One region of the Lysinibacillus sp. FSL K6-0075 genome, then DNA from elsewhere that is predicted to be linked to it. Evidence: riboswitches for the same ligand, from Rfam matches in the RefSeq annotation. Region 1 holds a riboswitch; each other region holds the start of a gene.

The links. Region 1 has a riboswitch for thiamine pyrophosphate ahead of thiT (energy-coupled thiamine transporter ThiT). Riboswitches for the same ligand answer to the same signal wherever they lie in the genome.
Region 2: it holds a riboswitch for thiamine pyrophosphate, as region 1 does, so the genes downstream of both, MHB65_RS12920 (ABC transporter substrate-binding protein) here and thiT (energy-coupled thiamine transporter ThiT) in region 1, are expected to answer to the same signal.
Region 3: it holds a riboswitch for thiamine pyrophosphate, as region 1 does, so the genes downstream of both, thiM (hydroxyethylthiazole kinase) here and thiT (energy-coupled thiamine transporter ThiT) in region 1, are expected to answer to the same signal.

What each region holds. Positions count from the first base shown of each region.
Region 1 is NZ_CP151947.1:4,240,938-4,247,076, forward strand. Features, by position in the region: gene MHB65_RS21215 (hypothetical protein) at 76-789, shown strand; gene map (type I methionyl aminopeptidase) at 818-1,573, opposite strand; gene thiT (energy-coupled thiamine transporter ThiT) at 1,736-2,296, opposite strand; TPP riboswitch at 2,431-2,538, opposite strand; gene MHB65_RS21230 (DUF4870 domain-containing protein) at 2,666-2,989, shown strand; gene MHB65_RS21235 (hypothetical protein) at 3,045-3,167, shown strand; gene MHB65_RS21240 (SMC family ATPase) at 3,209-6,139, opposite strand, start outside.
Region 2 is NZ_CP151947.1:2,624,704-2,630,842, reverse strand. Features, by position in the region: gene parC (DNA topoisomerase IV subunit A) at 1-2,261, shown strand, start outside; TPP riboswitch at 2,382-2,492, shown strand; gene MHB65_RS12920 (ABC transporter substrate-binding protein) at 2,647-3,642, shown strand; gene MHB65_RS12915 (thiamine-binding protein) at 3,644-3,934, shown strand; gene MHB65_RS12910 (ABC transporter permease) at 3,934-4,707, shown strand; gene MHB65_RS12905 (ABC transporter ATP-binding protein) at 4,682-5,431, shown strand; gene MHB65_RS12900 (TatD family hydrolase) at 5,421-6,139, shown strand, end outside.
Region 3 is NZ_CP151947.1:3,626,557-3,632,695, reverse strand. Features, by position in the region: gene MHB65_RS17780 (cysteine desulfurase family protein) at 1-510, shown strand, start outside; gene thiI (tRNA uracil 4-sulfurtransferase ThiI) at 511-1,722, shown strand; gene MHB65_RS17770 (alpha/beta-type small acid-soluble spore protein) at 1,868-2,083, shown strand; gene thiE (thiamine phosphate synthase) at 2,154-2,798, opposite strand; gene thiD (bifunctional hydroxymethylpyrimidine kinase/phosphomethylpyrimidine kinase) at 2,788-3,612, opposite strand; gene thiM (hydroxyethylthiazole kinase) at 3,600-4,367, opposite strand; TPP riboswitch at 4,455-4,552, opposite strand; gene MHB65_RS17750 (acyl--CoA ligase) at 4,743-6,139, shown strand, end outside.

The DNA.
Region 1 (6,139 bases):
TATAATAAAAAAAGTGACAGTACTATACTTATTTGTCTTTTCCCTATACAATCTAACACGAAGGGAGAGGAAAACATGCCTCGGTTTATCATGATGACAATCTCTTATCTTGTCTCAATCATCCTAACCTTTTCATCCTTTTTCGTGAACATCAACGGTCAATCTTCGCTAGAAATCGCTAATCGTTTTTCTGTAGTATTTGCACCGGTTAGTATAAGTCATGTAATTTGGATTATCATTTATTTATTACTCGGTTATTGGTTAGTTATGAACATCAAAAAGACAACTTTGAAACAGTCTGCGCTCTTTAGTTGCATAAATATATTGCAAGCATTGACGGTATACGTCTGGCATCATGAGTTATTTATTGTTTCTCTTGGCATTACATTACTCTTAGTCTTGTATTTATTTATGCTGTATAATACGTACCCTCTTCAGGACAAAGCCTTGTCTGGTCGTATTCCTTTCTCCATTTATTTAGCATGGATGACATTTATTTTTATCACAAATACAAGCTTTACATTAACGGCTTATGGTTGGAACGGCTTTGGTCTTAGTACGCCTCTTTGGGCAGTGATTTTACTAACATTAGGAGGAGCCATTGCGCTACATATCCGTTTCCATCACTTTGATGTTATGTATCCAAGTGTTTTTATTTGGGCTTATATTGGAATCGCCATACATAATGGTTTTGATGAGCTACTTGTCACTACAGCCGCCTTATTTTTATGTGGTGTTCTCTTTGTTGGCATTTTATTTATTAAAAAAAATCCTGCCTACCAAAAATAAATTGGTTAGCAGGATTTTTCATTATATCCTATTCTTCGTCTAATGACGTTAGGATAATTGGTTTATCCTTTGTCACAATGACTGAATGTTCGATTTGAGCTACAAGTGATTTATCAGGTGTCACGAATGTCCAGCCATCACCAGCTTCTACAATATGCTCTGCTTTTGCTGAGATAAATGGCTCAACCGCAAGCACCATACCTTCTTTCATAATGGTAGAATCCCATGCATCATAATAGTTTAAAATATGATTTGGCTCATCATGTAAAGATTTACCTAAGCCATGACCTGTTAAATTCATAATAACAGTTAAGTCATTAGCATTCGCCTCACGTTCAACTGCTTTACCAATTTGATTTAATTTAGATCCAGCCTTTACCTTTGTCATTGCTCGATCAAAGGCACTTTTGGCAACACGGCATAGCTTTTCTTTGTCTTCATAGCCTTCACCAACAACAAATGAGATACCTGTGTCAGCAAAGTAGCCGTTTAAGGAGCCAGAAACATCAATATTCACAATATCTCCTTCTTGAATAACACGCTTTCCTGGAATACCATGCGCCACTTCTTCATTGACACTAATACATGTATACCCAGGGAAATCATATTCTCCCTTCGGTCCAGAAATAGCGCCTGCCTCCGCAAACATGCGGCCAGCAATTTCGTCTAGTTCAAGTGTTGTAACACCTGGTTTTGTTGCAGCTTTCATCGCTTCGCGAATTTCAGCACAAATGCGTCCTATTTTTTTAAAAGCTTCAATCTCTTCTTGTGTTTTTACAATCATCTATAACGTCCCTTTCATCTAATATCTATTCTTTAATATAACATAACTTTTTATGCGTATAACGATAAACGCTTTAAATATTGTATGCTTTCCTACTTTGCAAAGTGCTAAAAGAGCTATTCACAATAAAAAAGTCCCCCCACTCATGTGAAGGGACTTGCATTAAGCTTTTCTTTGCATTAATTGTGGAGCGGCTGTGAATAAAAGAACACCAACGATTGCCGTTAATATAGTTGCTGGTAGCATATATGTACCGTTATAGATGATGGAATAGATCCAAGCATTTTGATCGCCAGCATATTCTGCAAAAAATACAGCACCAGCAATTGTATGTGCCGCGTATCGTAAGAAGCCTGCGAAAACGGTACCTATTATAATATAAAGTGCCATTTTTGTTTTGTTCATATGTTTAGCAGCGTCCAACACTGGTCCACGTACAACTGCCGCTAATCCTACAACTGTAAAAGCAACACCATAATCTAGTAATCCTTGTAGCCAGTGCACGATATAGGAACCAAACATTGTTTGCATAACACCCACAAGTAGTCCCGTTGTTAGCCCAGCTACTAGGCCCCAACGAAACGCGATTAACATAATAGGTACCATGACAAGACTAACTGAGCCACCTTGTGCCCATACTTTAAAGGATACCTGATCAAGTACTAGCCCAATCGCTGCAAATATCGCAATCTCCACTAGCATTAACAGTCTTTTTTTGTCCATACATATTCTCTCCTTTGTTCCGATGTAGGATACAAGAGCAGGAATAGAAATGCACTGATATGTCTCTTTCTGACACCATTTTCCCCCAAGAATGAAAAAAACGATGCCAGGACAGAGCCTCACATCGTACAAGTGTCGGTTTCTATCCACATCCCTACGCAAGCGTTAACTTACAGGTTCGAAGAGTCAAGGCATTACGTGCCCAGTCTCAGCTGACATCATCAGCTCCCCTTGTGGTCGTTACATCTGAATTTATTTGAACATTTTCATTGTACGCAAAGGATAGGAGGATTACAACCTCTTCCATACATTATTTTTTTGAAACTTTGCTATTATTCATGCGTAAATATTAAAAAAGGAGGTACAACTATGGAGAATCAAAAAATTTTAGCTGCCTTTAGTTATCTTAGTATTTTCTTCGCCCCTTTCATCGTTCCATTAATTGTGTACATTGTGACAAAAGATAGTGATGTAAAAAAACATTCGATTCGTGCACTTGTCTCTCATTTAATTCCTTTTGTTTTTGGCATCCTGTTCTTTATTGTCTTTGTTTTTTCCACATTTAGTTTAGATCCAACCTCCAGTAATAATACAGTGATGATTATTTGGTTTGCTTCATTCGCCATCTATGCCCTCGTCTCACTTGGTATTGTGATCTGGAATATTATTCAGGCTGTTCGCGTTATCCGTTAATGTTTTATTTTTAAGAGAAACAGGTAGTAGTAATTGTAAAAGGAGCTGTTTTTGGATGAAAGTATCAAACGTTGTGAAAACCGCCGTAAAGTTAGCACCGATTGTTATTCCTATCGTCAGAAAAGTAATGGCTGCAAAAAAGGGAACAACGCCTACAGCCACACCTCGAAAAAAATAAAACGAAGGCGTATTCCTTTTTTTCGGAAATACGCCTTCGTTTTATTTCACTTCAAAATGTGTTTGACTATGTCCATTCAATGTTTTTTCTACATGTAAAACTGCTGGCATCGCAGATTTCAATTCAGGTACATGAGAAATAACGCCAATCATACGACCAGAATCCTGTAAATCAATTAATGTATCAATTGCCTTATTTAGTGATTCCTCATCGAGTGAACCAAAGCCTTCATCAATAAACATCGTTTCAATATGAATATTACCTTGGAAGCTTTGAATCACATCTGCCATTCCCAAAGCAAGACTTAGCGAAGCATTAAATTTTTCGCCTCCTGATAATGTTTTAACATCTCGTAATTGATCCGTATAGGCATCATAAACATCAAGACCAAGTCCACTCTGCTTTGCATGCTTTTCCAATCTATCTGAGCGTCTGAGCTCAAATTGACCGTTTGATAAATGATACAGCCGTATATTGGCAGCTTCTGTAATTTGATCTAAATAATTAATTTGTATATAACGCTCAAAGGATAGCTTTTTCGCGTTTTGTCCATTTAATAATCCATAGAGTTCCTTTACTCGCCCTGCTTCCTGTTCAAGTAATTGAAGCTCTCTCGCTATTTCTTCTACCTTTTCAATAAAGCCCTGGCATGCTTGTGCAAAGCCATTCATCTGTTGCAAACGTTTAAATGCTTCCTCATAGGAAATACGATGCTGTTCTACCCTTGCTTCCATCAACACTAAATCTTGCTTCTCTTTCCCTTGAAGATATGTAGCCCCTTCGGTAATTTGGATTTGCAAAGTGTGTACTTGTAAAGCATAGTCGCTGCATGTTTTTCGAATGGCATCTAATTGCATGGCACTCCGTTTGGCAGTAGCATATTCCTCGTAGCTATTGAAACCTATTTCCTGCATATTTGCTGAAAATTGCTGAAGCTTTTCATTCATTTTGAGCTGTAATTCCTCAAAAGACTGTTTGGCAATTTCTACAGTTAATTTTGCATTGCTAGCCGCTTCCTTTGCCACATGCAAATTTTCTTGACTCGCTTGCCATCTTTTTTGCAGATTTTCTTTCTGTTTGCTGACATCAGTAAGTTGTTGCTTTAATTGCTGTATAGTTGGTAAGTTAGCTGGCATCTGCTTCAGCTGTTCTTCTACAACCGCTTGTAATCCTGTCCATTCTTTCATCTGCTCCGCTAAATATTGCTCTAGTTTGCTCTGCTTGTTTCGTAGCTGTTCTATTCGATCATGCTGATGTTTTATTTTTAATCGCAAATCAGCTAATTGGTTATGAATAATTTTTAAGGTAGCAATTTCTTTCTCCACTTCATGTAAAGTAGCGGTGATCTGTGCTCGGTCTTCTTGTTTAATATGCTGTGCCTCAAGTTGTTGACATGCATCTTGAAGAAGTTGTTGTGCAGATGCTAAAAATGCCTCTTTTTCTAGATATTTACGCTCGTCTGAAGATGCCTTCGCTCTTAATGTTTCTACTTCAGCAAGCTCGATAACTTCCAGTTGCTCATTGTGTGCTTTCTGATGAGTCATACTACCACAGACAGGACAAGGGTCCCCCTCCTTCAGCTGTTTGGCTAAAATACTAGCCTGACTCGTCAACCACCGTTGCTGCAATAGCTGAAGTGCCTCTTTGCTTTCTTGATAGAGAATAGCTGAAGCGGCTACATCCTGCTTTGCTAACTCTACTGTATTTTTATATTTCTCAACCTGCTTGACTAAAGCTACCTGTTCCCGTAGTTTCGGTAACTGTTCTAAGTAGCTTTCATATGGCTCACCCTGTTTTTCATAGCCCTCCACCGTTTGAGAAAAATGCTTCAATTGCTCTTGTTCTTTTTCCAAAAGCATAAGGTTATCAATTACTGCTCGTTTTGCTGTTTCAACATATTGCTCCGCTATTTGCAGCTGTTGTACATTATTTTCATACGCTTCAAATTTGGGCAATAACGTCTGTAACTGCATTTCCTGCTGTAAGATTTGCTGACGTTCAGGCTCTTTAGCCTCTTCTACTGCATATTCTTCTTGTGCACCTTGCAACTGTTCTTCTGCCTGCTGTTGTTTAACTTTCGCTTGTTGAAAGGCTTGTTCTTTTACGTTCAGTTCAGCACGTAAATCCCTGCCTTGTTGTTCTAGCTGCACAAGTCGCTCTGCTTGTTCTGCTAAAGCGATCTCCTGCTCCTTTGCTTGGTATCTATCCTGCTCTTGTAACAGCATCTGTAGTCGTTGCTGTCTATTAGCTTGCTCATCGAATTGTTCATTAAGCGTTTTAGCTAAGCGATAATATTCTTGCTCTTTTTGATGAAGGCTATAAGCTTCATCGTATTGTAGCTGTTCATTTTCTATACATTTCTTATAGAAGCTAAACTCCTCATCAAGTGCCTGCGTCAGCTGATGTAAATTTCCCGTATTATCAGCAATCAATGTGAATAAAGAGGAAGAACGTTGTGGTAAAGCGCCGACTATTTGACCAAGTAAATGCTCTTTTAATTGTTTGGCACGCTCAAGGTCACTTTCTGCCTCTTTACGTTTGGCATCAAGCTTTTTTGCCATGACGCCGAAACGATCTGTTTTAAAGATTTTCCGTAGAATTACTTCTTTATTTGTAGAATCAGAGGTTAATAGTTTACGAAATTCACCTTGAGGTAACATCACAATTTGGCTAAATTGATCTTTTGTGAGACCTATAATTTCATGTAATTTCTTATCGACTTCAAGGGTTTGCTGCTTTTCTACAATACTATAATCAAGCTTTCCCTCTTTTACTCCAGCTAGCTCTATTTTCTTCCCAGTAACCGTTTTATTTTTTTCTTTAATATGACCTGGCTGTCTTACGATTTGATAGACTTTTCCATGCATTTCAAAGATGAGTTCTACAGCTGTATAGACATCATCATGAGCAAAGCCGCTTCTCAGTAAAGCTGTATCCTGACGATCCTCCCCACTGCCTGATCCGTAAAGAGC
Region 2 (6,139 bases), 1.6 Mb from region 1:
AACCGTTCCGTAAATCCGCAAAAACAGTGGGTAACGTAATCGGTAACTATCATCCGCACGGCGATAGCTCTGTGTATGAGGCGATGGTCCGTATGAGTCAGGACTGGAAGGCGCGTCATATGCTCATTGAGATGCACGGGAACAATGGCTCGGTCGATGGTGATCCACCAGCTGCGATGCGTTATACAGAGGCGAGACTATCTGCTATTGCCGCTGAAATGCTACGAGATATTGGCAAGAAAACGGTCGAGTTTGTGCCAAACTTTGATGACCAGGATATGGAGCCAACCGTTTTACCAGCACGTTTTCCAAACCTATTAGTCAACGGCTCTACAGGGATTTCCGCTGGTTATGCGACGGATATTCCGCCACATGCCTTAGATGAAGTACTGGATGCTGTGTTGATGCGCTTAGACAAGCCTAATGTTAGTGTAGATGAATTGATGACGGTGATTAAAGGGCCAGATTTCCCAACTGGTGGTATCATTCAAGGTGTGGACGGCATCAAAAAGGCGTATGAAACAGGTCGCGGCAAAATCATTGTCCGTGCCCAAGCAGTTGTCGAACCAATCAAGGGTGGTAAAGAGCAAATTGTTATCACGGAGTTACCATACGATGTAAATAAAGCGAATCTTGTGAAAAAAATTGATGAGCAACGTGTAGATAAACGACTAGAAGGTATTGCGGAAATTCGAGATGAATCAGACCGTACAGGCTTACGTGTCGTGATTGAGCTGAAAAAGGATGTACCAGGGCAAGGAATTTTACAGTACTTGTTTAAAACAACGGATTTACAGGTAGCTTATAATTTTAATATGATTGCCATCCACAATCGTCGCCCAACGATGATGACATTGCCATTATTGCTGGACGCGTATATCGCCCATCAAAAAGAAGTAGTGACAAACCGCTCCATTTACGATTTACAAAAGGCAAAGGACCGTTCTCATATTGTAGAAGGCTTAATTAAAGCCCTTTCCATTTTAGATGAAGTGATTGCGACGATTCGTTCTTCTAATGATAAGAAGGATGCGAAGCTTAATTTACAAACGAAGTTTGATTTTACAGAGGTACAAGCAGAGGCCATTGTAAGCCTACAATTATACCGTTTAACGAATACGGATATTACAGAGCTTCGTCAGGAACAGGACGAGTTAAATAAGTTAATTGCGAAGCTAGAGGGGATTCTACAAAGTGAAGCTAAGCTAGTACGTGTTATTAAACAAGAATTGCTAGACATTAAGAAACGCTTTACAGAGCCACGTCGCTCGAAGATTGAGCAAGAAATTGAAGAAATTAAAATTACATTAGATGTCCTTGTGCCAAGTGAAGAGGTTGTCGTGACAGTGACGAAGGACGGTTATATTAAACGTACATCGACACGTTCTCATGCCGCTTCAAATGGGCAAGATTTTGCCATGAAGGATTCGGATTATTTATTGTATGAAGCAAACTTAAATACACAGCACCATCTATTGCTGTTCACAAATCGTGGTAATTATATTTATCAGCCTGTTCATGAGCTTCCTGACATACGCTGGAAGGACCTGGGCCAGCATATTTCCAGTATTGTCCCAACAGGGGAAGATGAATCGATTATTGCGGTTTATGGCTTCGAAACATTTGAACAGCCAAATACGTATGTCTTCACAGCCACAAAAGATGGTCAAATTAAGCGCTCACCACTCGCAGACTATGCGGTAACACGTTATTCAAAGCCAATTAAAACGATGAACGTCAAGGCTGGTGATGCGATGATCTATGCATCGTTTGTGACGGATGATGTAGAACTGATGCTAACAACGGATACAGCCTATGCGATTCGTTTCCCGATGGAGGAACTACCCGTTACAGGTGTGAAAACAGGCGGTGTGAAAGGGATCACGCTAAAAGATGGAGAAGCCTTAGTTGGTGTCAATGTGCTACAGCCTGATGTTACACAATATGTAGTGATTGTGACACAGCGTGGAGCCGTGAAGAAAATGAATGTCGCTGAAGTTGAAGTAGCAAGTCGTGCAAAACGTGGACTAAAAGTATTAACAGAGTTAAAAGCAAATCCTCACCGAATTGTAGCAGTTATACAAGCGACAGACGAGGAGCAGGTTGTGATTGAAACCGAAAAAGGCGTTCAAGAGGTAATTGCTGTACAAGCATTGTCTCGTGCAGATCGCCATTCCAACGGTTCGTTTAAAGTGGATATTGCAACAGATGGGGCGATTTCCCATGTATTAACAGCCAAAAAAGAACAGAAACCTAGCTAATATCATGCCCAGTCTCTTAGGAGAGCTGGGCTTTTGTCTTGAATACAATCGCTATTCAAAAATAGCACCTTGTCATTTAAGTGTAACTATGGGTATAATAATCATCGAAAAGTTCATAGCGAAAGAATGTAGGGGGGCTAGTAGTTGCTAGCTGAGATTGTGTCCGATAGACGCTGACCCTTTGAACCTGATTTGGCTCGTACCAGCGTAGGGAACATCTATTCAAAAAAGCAAAGTTTTGAAGAATGATTGTAATACGTCTGGGAGGAATCCTAGGCGTTTTTTTATGTTTTCAGGCGATAGCTTGAAAACCTTGTATACGCTTTCTTCTGGTGACAACATTCATTCATGAACACTTTCATATTACAAACTGGGAGGCTTTCGCATGAAAAAATGGTTATTTATTCTATTGGCAGCACTTTTGACTTTAGTGGGCTGTAGTGAAAAAGAGGACAAGCAGGCGACTGACAAGCTGAAAAAGGTGTCTGTGGTACTGGATTGGACACCGAATACGAATCATACAGGTCTGTATGTCGCAAAAAAACTCGGTTATTTTGAGGAACAGGGCTTAGATGTTGAGATAATTATGCCTGGTGAGGCGGGCGCAGATCAGCTTGTTGCTTCTGGAAAGGCAGAGTTTGGCGTGAGCTATCAGGAAGGCATTACACAGGCGCGTGTACAAGATGTGCCGCTGGTCTCTATCGCAGCGATTATTCAGCATAATACATCTGGCTTTGCTTCTATTGCATCAAAAGGCATTACATCGCCAAAGGATTTTGAAGGTAAAACTTATGGTGGTTGGGGTGCGCCATTAGAGCAAGCCGTTCTCCAATCATTAATGCAAACAGAAAAGGCAGATATCAATAAGCTAGATATCGTCAATGCAGGGGATTTAGATTTCTTCACAATGATGGAAAAAGACATTGATTTTGCTTGGATTTATTATGCATGGACTGGGATTGAAGCTGAGCTGCGTGGGGAAAAGATTAATATGCTGTATCTAACGGATTATAGTGATCAATTGGATTACTATACACCTGTTCTAGCTACGAATGAAAAAATGCTACAGGACAACCCTGATGTTGTCAAAGCCTTTGTTGCAGCTACATCAAAAGGCTATGAATACGCAATAGAAAACCCAAGTGAAGCGGCTGATATTTTAATCGAAGCAGCTCCAGATTTAGATAAAGAGCTAGTGCATAAAAGTCAGGAATGGCTGGCAGATAAATATCAGGATGATGCCAAGCAATGGGGAGAGCAAAAGCTTTCTGTGTGGGAAAACTATGCAAAATGGATGTCTAGCAATCATGTACTAGAGGGCGAGTTTGATGCGAAACAAGCCTTTACAAATGATTTCTTACCTAAAAAGGAGGCCAATTAAGATGGCAAATTCATTAATCAGTGTGCAAATCATACCAAAGACAGAGAAATATGAAGATGTTATACCTTATGTGGATGCAGCGATTGCTGTGATCGATGCTTCTGGCGTGAAATATGAGGTACATCCATTGGAAACAACGATGGAAGGCGAGCTTTCTACATTGCTCCAAATCATTGAAAAAATGAATGAGAAGATGATCGAGCTTGGTGCCATTAATGTTATTACACAAGTGAAAATTTTATATCAGCCAAAGGGTATTACGATGGATACATTAACGGAGAAATATCAGTAATGAAACGTGCATTGCAAAAGGGAAGGACGATAATTTTTATCGCCTTCCTCTTATTCATATGGGAACTAATCGTGCATTTTGCTGAAGTTCCACATTGGTTATTACCTGCGCCAAGTAGTATTTTGTCGGAAGCCTTTCAGTCGTATCAAACCTTTCTACCACATGTATTTGCTACGGTGCAATTAGCCTTACTAGGTCTGGCCATTGGCATTGCTTGTGGTCTAACGGTGTCGATTGTGTTGCATCGTTTTACATTCATTCGGGAGTTGTTTTATCCAATTCTTATTATGTCGCAAAATGTTCCCATTCTTGTCTTGGCACCATTGCTTATTATTTGGTTTGGCTTTGGCTTATTACCGAAGCTCATTATTATTTGCCTCGTGTGCTTTTTCCCAATTGTCATTGCAGCGATGGATGGATTTAGGCAAACGGCCCCTGAATTAAAGCATTATTTTGCCATGATCGGTGCTACCAAGGCACAAACCTTTTGGAAGCTGGAATGGCCTCATGCCTATCCAGCCATTTTCTCAGGCGTTAAAATTGCTGCTACATATAGTGTGATGGGGGCTGTGATTGCGGAGTGGCTCGGTGCAAAAAAGGGTATTGGTGTTTACATGACATTAGCTCAGTCCTCCTTCCGCACAGATCGTGTATTTGTGGCAATTTTTGCGATTGTTCTCTTGAGTTTACTATTGTTTAGCGGGATTCGTTTGATTGAAAAATTCATGGTGAAGGGGAGAGGCTATCATGCTCAGCATTCAAAACATCGCTAAATCCTTCGATACACTAAAAGTCCTTGATCAACTTTCATTTGACGTAAGGGATGGTGAGTTTGTGGCCATTGTGGGTCCTTCAGGCAGTGGTAAGAGCACACTTTTTCAATTAATTGGTGGTGTTTCGCCAATTGATCAAGGAGCCATTTTATTAAATGAAGAGGATATCCAGCAAAAAAGAGGAACGATTGGCTATATGCCACAGCAACCTTGCCTATTACCCTGGCGTACGATTTTAGAAAATGTCACGCTTGTAGAGGAATTACAGCATAAACCTGATGTGGAACGTGCCAAGGCATGGCTAGAAAAGGTTGGTCTTGCCTCCTTTATCCATGCCTATCCGAACGAACTGTCAGGAGGCATGCAGCAGCGTGTATCGTTCATTCGTGCAATGGTTAGTGATAAGCCGATTTTATGCTTAGACGAACCATTTTCTGCGTTGGATGAATTTACAAGACTGGAAATGCAGGCATGGCTTTTATCCATCTGGGAAGAGTATCGTAAATCAATCCTATTTGTTACACATAGTATTGAGGAAGCTCTCTTTTTAGCGGATCGCATACTTGTCTTAACCAAACGTCCAGCAACTGTTAAAAAGGAAATCATCGTGCCCTTTGAGAGACCACGGAAAGAGGAGATTCGACATTCCGCAGCGTTCACAGCGTTAAAGCAACAGCTATTTACGTATTTACAAGAAGAAAAGGGTGATATGTATGTTGATTGATGCGCATATTCATTTGGAACAGTATAACGATGAGGAAATTCCATTATTGTTGGAAGAGGTCGATGCTGTGATTGCGGTTAGCATGCAACTATCCTCGTGTGAAAGAACGTTGCGTTTATCGAACAGCTATCAGCAAGTAAAGGCTGCTTTTGGCTTCCATCCTGAACAGCCTTTACTAAGTCCAAGCGACGAGGCAGCTTTATTCGATTGGATTCGTACGTATCAGGATGAGATGGTCGCTATTGGTGAGGTAGGTTTACCTTATTATTTAAGGCAAGAGCAAGCGATGGATGACCGTCCTTATGTGGCGTTATTAGAGCGTTTTGTTGTATTGGCGAAGGAACTTGATAAGCCGATTGTATTACACGCTGTATATGAGGACGCTAGTGTTGTGTGTGATTTGCTGGAAAAGCATCAGATGAGTCAAGCCCATTTTCATTGGTTTAAAGGGGATGAAGCTGTTGTGAAGCGCATGATCGAGCGTGGTTATTTTATTTCCATTACGCCAGATTGTTTGTATGAAGAGGAGATTCAACAGCTAATTCATGCTTATCCGATTGAACGGATGATGGTGGAAACGGATGGTCCTTGGACGTTTGAAGGACCGTTTACGAACAAGCGTACATCGCCATGGATGATGCATTCTACGCTTGAGGTGATTGCCTCTATCAAAGGACTGTCAATACAGGAAGCGGCCAAAATCATTAC
Region 3 (6,139 bases), 610 kb from region 1:
GCATTCCGTAAACCCGTGAGATGGCAGCCTTTTGCTCTTGGTGGTGGTCAGGAATTTGGAATGCGCAGCGGTACTGTGGCAGTTCCGCAAGCTGTTGCTTTAGCGAAAGCGGCTCGATTGGCCGTTGAAACAATGAACGAACGCGCAAATAAATACCGTCAATGGCATGATGAAATTCGAGCTCAGCTAGACGGATATGGAGAAGCAGTCCATGTTTTATCGACCCCACAAGGAGCTGCGCATATTATGTCATTTAGTGTTCGTGATTTAAAAGGGGAAGTTATTATTAATGCTATGCAAAAACGCGGTGTCATTGTGTCAACATCAAGTGCATGTTCATCCAAGCAAACGAAAACAAGCCATGTAGTCGAGGCACTACACCTTGATGAGCATTATAAAAAAGGTGTGATTCGCATTAGCTTTGGCGCACATAACACAATAGAAGATATAGAACAGTTTAAACAAGTACTTGCAGAAGTAATGTTGGAACTCAAAGGAGAAAATAAGTAAATGATTTGGAAAGAAATTTTAATTCGATATGGTGAGCTTTCTACAAAAGGCCGCAACAAAATGGATTTTATTCGCCGCTTACGTGAAAATATTCGACATGCTTTTGCTGATTTAGGTCAACTGCATATTCGTACAGAACGTGATCGTATGTTTATTGCTATAGAGGACGAAGCACAAATGCAGACGCTAATTACAGGTTTACCTAAAATTTTTGGTATTCAATCATTTAGCCCTGTAGCTGCATGTGAAAAAGAGATGGAAAGTATGAAAAAGCTCGCTATCACGATTATGGAGACATTTAAAGACGAGCAACATACATTTAAAGTAGAAGTAAAACGTACTGATAAAACATTTCCATTAGAATCTCACGCCATCCAACGTGAGATTGGTGGCTATGTTTTACCGCAATTTCAAAATTTATCTGTCAAAGTGAAAAAGCCTGATATTGAGCTACGTGTAGAAGTTCGTCATGATGCAACTTATATGATGGCACAAGTCATTCCTGGTGCAGGTGGAATGCCAGTAGGATCTAATGGGAAGTCTTTATTAATGCTATCAGGCGGTATTGATAGTCCTGTCGCAGGTTATTTAATGATGAAGCGTGGTGTACGATTAGAAGCGATTCACTTCTTTAGTCCACCTTATACAAGCCAAAATTCATTGGAAAAAGTTAAAGTGCTTGCTAATGAATTAACGAAATTTGGTGCTAGTATTCGTTTGCATGTCATTCCTTTTACTGAAATACAAGTTCTTATTAAAGAAAAAGTACCTTCTAACGTATCGATGACAACAACACGCCGAATGATGCTGAAAGTTGCTGATCAGGTGCGTGAGGAAATTGGTGCACTTGCTATTGTAACAGGTGAAAGCCTTGGACAAGTAGCGAGTCAAACGCTTGAAAGCTTAACAGCAATTAATGCAGTAACAAATACACCTATTCTACGTCCGCTGATTTCAACAGATAAATTAGAAATTATCGATATGGCTGAGAAAATCGGCACATACGAAACATCTATTCAGCCATTTGAAGATTGCTGTACGATTTTTACACCAGCAAGTCCTAAAACAAAACCAAAGCTTGAAAAGGTGGAGCATTATGAAAGCTTCTCTGATTTTGATGAATTGATCGAGCGAGCAGTGAAAAATCGCGAGGTCTATATTTTCCCTAAGAAAGAAGAACAGCAACAAGATAAATTTGCAGATCTATTATAAGGTTTTAAAAGCCGTCTCAAAGCCCATTTTGAGACGGCTTTTTTGCGTGATTAACGGTATTCCAATAGAGGTACAATTTACCTCTAAAATTTTTGTATTAAAAATCTAATATCGCACATTCTATATTCACAAGGAGGTGAGAGACATGACTTCAAACAACAACCGCAGTTCAAACAAGCTTGCAGTACCTGGTGTACAACAAGCACTTGATCAAATGAAATACGAAATTGCACAAGAATTTGGTGTTCAATTAGGAGCTGAAGCTTCAGCTCGTGCCAACGGTTCCGTTGGTGGTGAAATCACTAAACGTCTTGTACAAATGGCAGAATCTCAATTAAAAGGTATGCCAAACAACCAATAAATGCTGATTAAGCATTTATAAACTTAAAACCAGTGACCGTAAAAGGCACTGGTTTTAGTTTGTTTATTGATCATTTATTTATACGACATAAAGACTTAAACGTAGATACTGTATGTTCAATATCTTCGCTTTGACAGATAGCTGAAATCACAGTAATACCATCAGCACCAGCTTGAAATACAGTATGTGCATTTTTACAATTAATTCCTCCGATTGCTACAATCGGTAATTCAGGATGAAGATAACGAGCCTGCTGTAAAAAAGATGTGCCACAAGGTGGTTGTGCATCACTTTTAGAAGATGTTGCAAAGATTGGACCAATCCCTACATAATCAGCTTGATGGTTAATAGCCGTTTGCAATTCGTCCTGTGAATGGACAGAAACACCAAGAATCATGTTCCCAATTCTTTTACGTGCTACTCCAACAGGTAAATCATCTTGTCCGATATGAACACCATCAGCACCGAGTCGCATCGCTAGCTCGACATCGTCATTAACGATAAAGGGTACACTATACTGATGACATCGTTTTTGACATTGGCGTGCAAACTGTTCATAGGCTAATCCAGTTAACGCATGAGGACCTTTTTCGCGAAATTGAAACATTGTAATGCCTGCTTGTAATGCCTTTTCTAGGATATAGATCGATTGTTCATGATGAGGAACATTGCTCGTACCCATAATAAAATAAAGCTGCAAATCCTCACGTTTCATGAATAATCACCTCACAGGCTTCCTTATGCTGTTGATAAGCAAAATGATTTGTGGGTCCATGACCATTTCCAATCGATAAATCATACATAATTGCTAATTGGATAAACTTTTTAGCTTCAATAATGGCTTCTTCCATAGCAAATCCTCGTCCAAGAAAAGCAGTAAGTGCTGCTGAAAATGTACAGCCAGTACCGTGCGTATTTTTTGTTTGGATTCGAGGAGATTGCATCGAAAAAGATCGTCCATTTTTGAAAAATACATAATCAATGGCATATAGTGGATCTGTTAAATGTCCACCTTTGATGATGACACATTGTACACCAAGTTGTAACAAGCTTTGAGCTACTTCTTTCATATCTTCAAAATGATGAATAGATCTCCCTGTAAGTGTCTCTGCTTCGGGTATATTGGGCGTAACAACCGTAGCAAGTGGTAGTAAAGTTGAGCATAGTGCATCGATAGCTTCTTGCTGCAATAGGCTTTCTCCACCTTTTGCAATCATCACAGGATCAACAATCAGTGGAATGTTTAGCTCACTGATCATACTTGCGATTGTTTTGATAATAGCTGAGGAATAAAGCATTCCTGTTTTAATCGCAGTTATTGAAAAATCTTCTACTAAGGCTTCGAATTGTTTTTTTATAAAGGAAACGTCAATTGGGTAAACACCTGTTACACTCAATGTATTTTGTGCAGTTAATGCTGTAATAACAGAAGTGCCAAACACTTTTAATTCCTGAAATGTTTTTAAATCAGCCTGTATACCAGCACCGCCTCCGCTATCTGAGCCAGCAATCGTCGTTACAATATGCATGAAGCTTCACCATCCTTTGACAAACGATGTATAGCATTAAGTAAGGCGATTTGAAAATCACCGATATCTGCAGTAAATGCTGATGCTAGTACACCTGCTTTTTTATAGTAAGTAAGTGTTTCTGTTAATTGCTGGTAAGGGTTAGGTCCAACACGATAGGCAGCACCGCAAATTGCGCTTAGTAAACAACCTGTACCCGTTACTTCCGTCATTTGTGGATGACCACCAGCAATCCATTGGCTATGCTTACCATCAGTTATAAAATCACGTTCCCCCGTTACAATAACTATGCATTGATAGCGTTGAGCCAATAATGTGGCTTCTGCTTCCATAGCGATGGAGCCATGACCACTATCGACCCCCTTTTGTTGCCAATCTACACCGGCTATTGCAGCAAGCTCGCCGAGATTACAGCGAATCACAGCAAATTGTATGTTCTCAAGTAAATGTTTGACGGTTTCCTTACGATAAGTTGTGGCTCCAACTCCAACAGGATCTAAAATAACAGGAATACCAAGTGCATTCGCTTTTTTACCTGCTAATAGCATGGCGCTTTTTGTACGATCATTAAGCGTTCCGATATTAATTAATAGTGCTTGAGCAATCGCTACCATTTCCTCTACCTCTTGGCTGTCATCAGCCATTACCGGTGAGGCACCTATTGCTAATAAACCATTTGCTTGAAAATTTGCCACTACATAATTGGTGATGCAATGGACGAGTGGTTGCTGTTGACGAATTGTTTGAAATATCATTGTAGTCCTCCTCTGTGGATGGACGTAAGCATGCAAAAAAGGCTCTTTTTGTGTAAAAATGCACGAAAAAGAGCCTTTCATCTGTAAAAAACGATGTCTATTGCTCCCTACGTCAGTATTAACTAACAGGTTCAAAGGGTCAGGTTTTACCTTCTCAACTCTTGCGAGTCCCCCTGCAATCTTGTATTTAGTTGACCAAAATGTACCACACTTTTCATATGTATTCAATAACTAGTTTTCCTATAAACAAAACGTGACTGATGCCATATAGCAAAGTATGATAGTTGTCATGACTTTAACGAAATTGAGTGTAAACCATTGAAAATAATGAAAAAGGAGTTTTATAATGTGTCATAGCAAAAGGGGGCATTTGCCATGAAAAGACAAGATTTAGTTGCACCAGAATGGTATAACATAGCAGAGGAAATTGAAAAATATGCGCAGGATGCAACAAAAAATGCTTTAATCATTTATGAAGAAAATCAAGACGTCCAATTTATTACATATGCACATTTATTGGAAAAAGCGAATCAAGCAGCACATGTTTTCACCAAGCAAGGCTTAAAGAAAGGTGATGTCATTTTAGTGATGGTACCACGTTCAGTGGAAGCATATATTGTGTATATTGCTGCATTGAAAGCGGGTTTAACCATTATTCCAAGCTCAGAAATGTTAAGAACAAAAGATATTGAATATCGTATTCACCATGCCAATGCTAAAGCGGTTATTGCATTTGAACCTTATATTGAACAATTTGATGAAGTGGGGAATTTACAAGGCATATTGCAATTTGTCATAGGGCATGCACACGAACCTTGGCAGAACATACTTGAAAAAATGCATAATCAACCTACAACCTACATAAACCCTATCCCGACTAAAAGCACTGACAATGCATTTTTAGCCTATACAAGCGGAACAACAGGAAATCCGAAAGCAGCGGTGCATACTCATAGTTGGGGCTATGCACATTTACGAACAACAGCACCACATTGGCTGGGTGTACATGAAAATGATATTGTTTGGGCAACTGCAGCACCAGGATGGCAAAAATGGATTTGGAGTCCGTTTCTTGCTACTTTGGGTAGTGGTGCTACCGCATTTGTCTACAAAGGTAAATTTGAAGCAGCTACTTATTTAGCATTGCTTGAAAAATTCAAAATCAATGTACTATGCTGTACACCAACAGAATATCGTTTTATGGCAGCGCTTGAAAATTTACATGAATATGATTTAAGTGCAATTCGCCAAGCTGTATCAGCTGGTGAGCCTTTAAATAGTGAGGTCATTAAAGTTTTCTTGGAAACATTCAAATTACAAGTACGAGATGGCTACGGGCAAACGGAAAATACATTATTGGTGGGAACAATGGTGGGGATGGAGGCGCGAGTTGGCTCTATGGGGAAACCTACTCCTGGCAACACCGTTGAGATTATTAATGATTTGGGCAAACCCGTTACTGTGGGAGAAGTTGGCGATATTGCTGTTCATCGTGAAACACCAGCCCTCTTTAAAAAATATTTAAATGATCCTGAACGTACAAATTTACAATTTCGTGGGGATTGGTATATTACAGGAGATCGTGCCTATAAAGATGAAGATGGCTATTTTTGGTTTGATGGCCGAGGCGACGATGTCATTATTTCCTCAGGCTATACGATTGGACCCTTTGAAGTAGAGGATGCCCTAATGAAGCATCCGACTGTGAAAGAGGCTGCAGTGGTTGCGAGTCCTGATAAAGTCCGTGGAAATATTGTCAAGGCATTTATTGT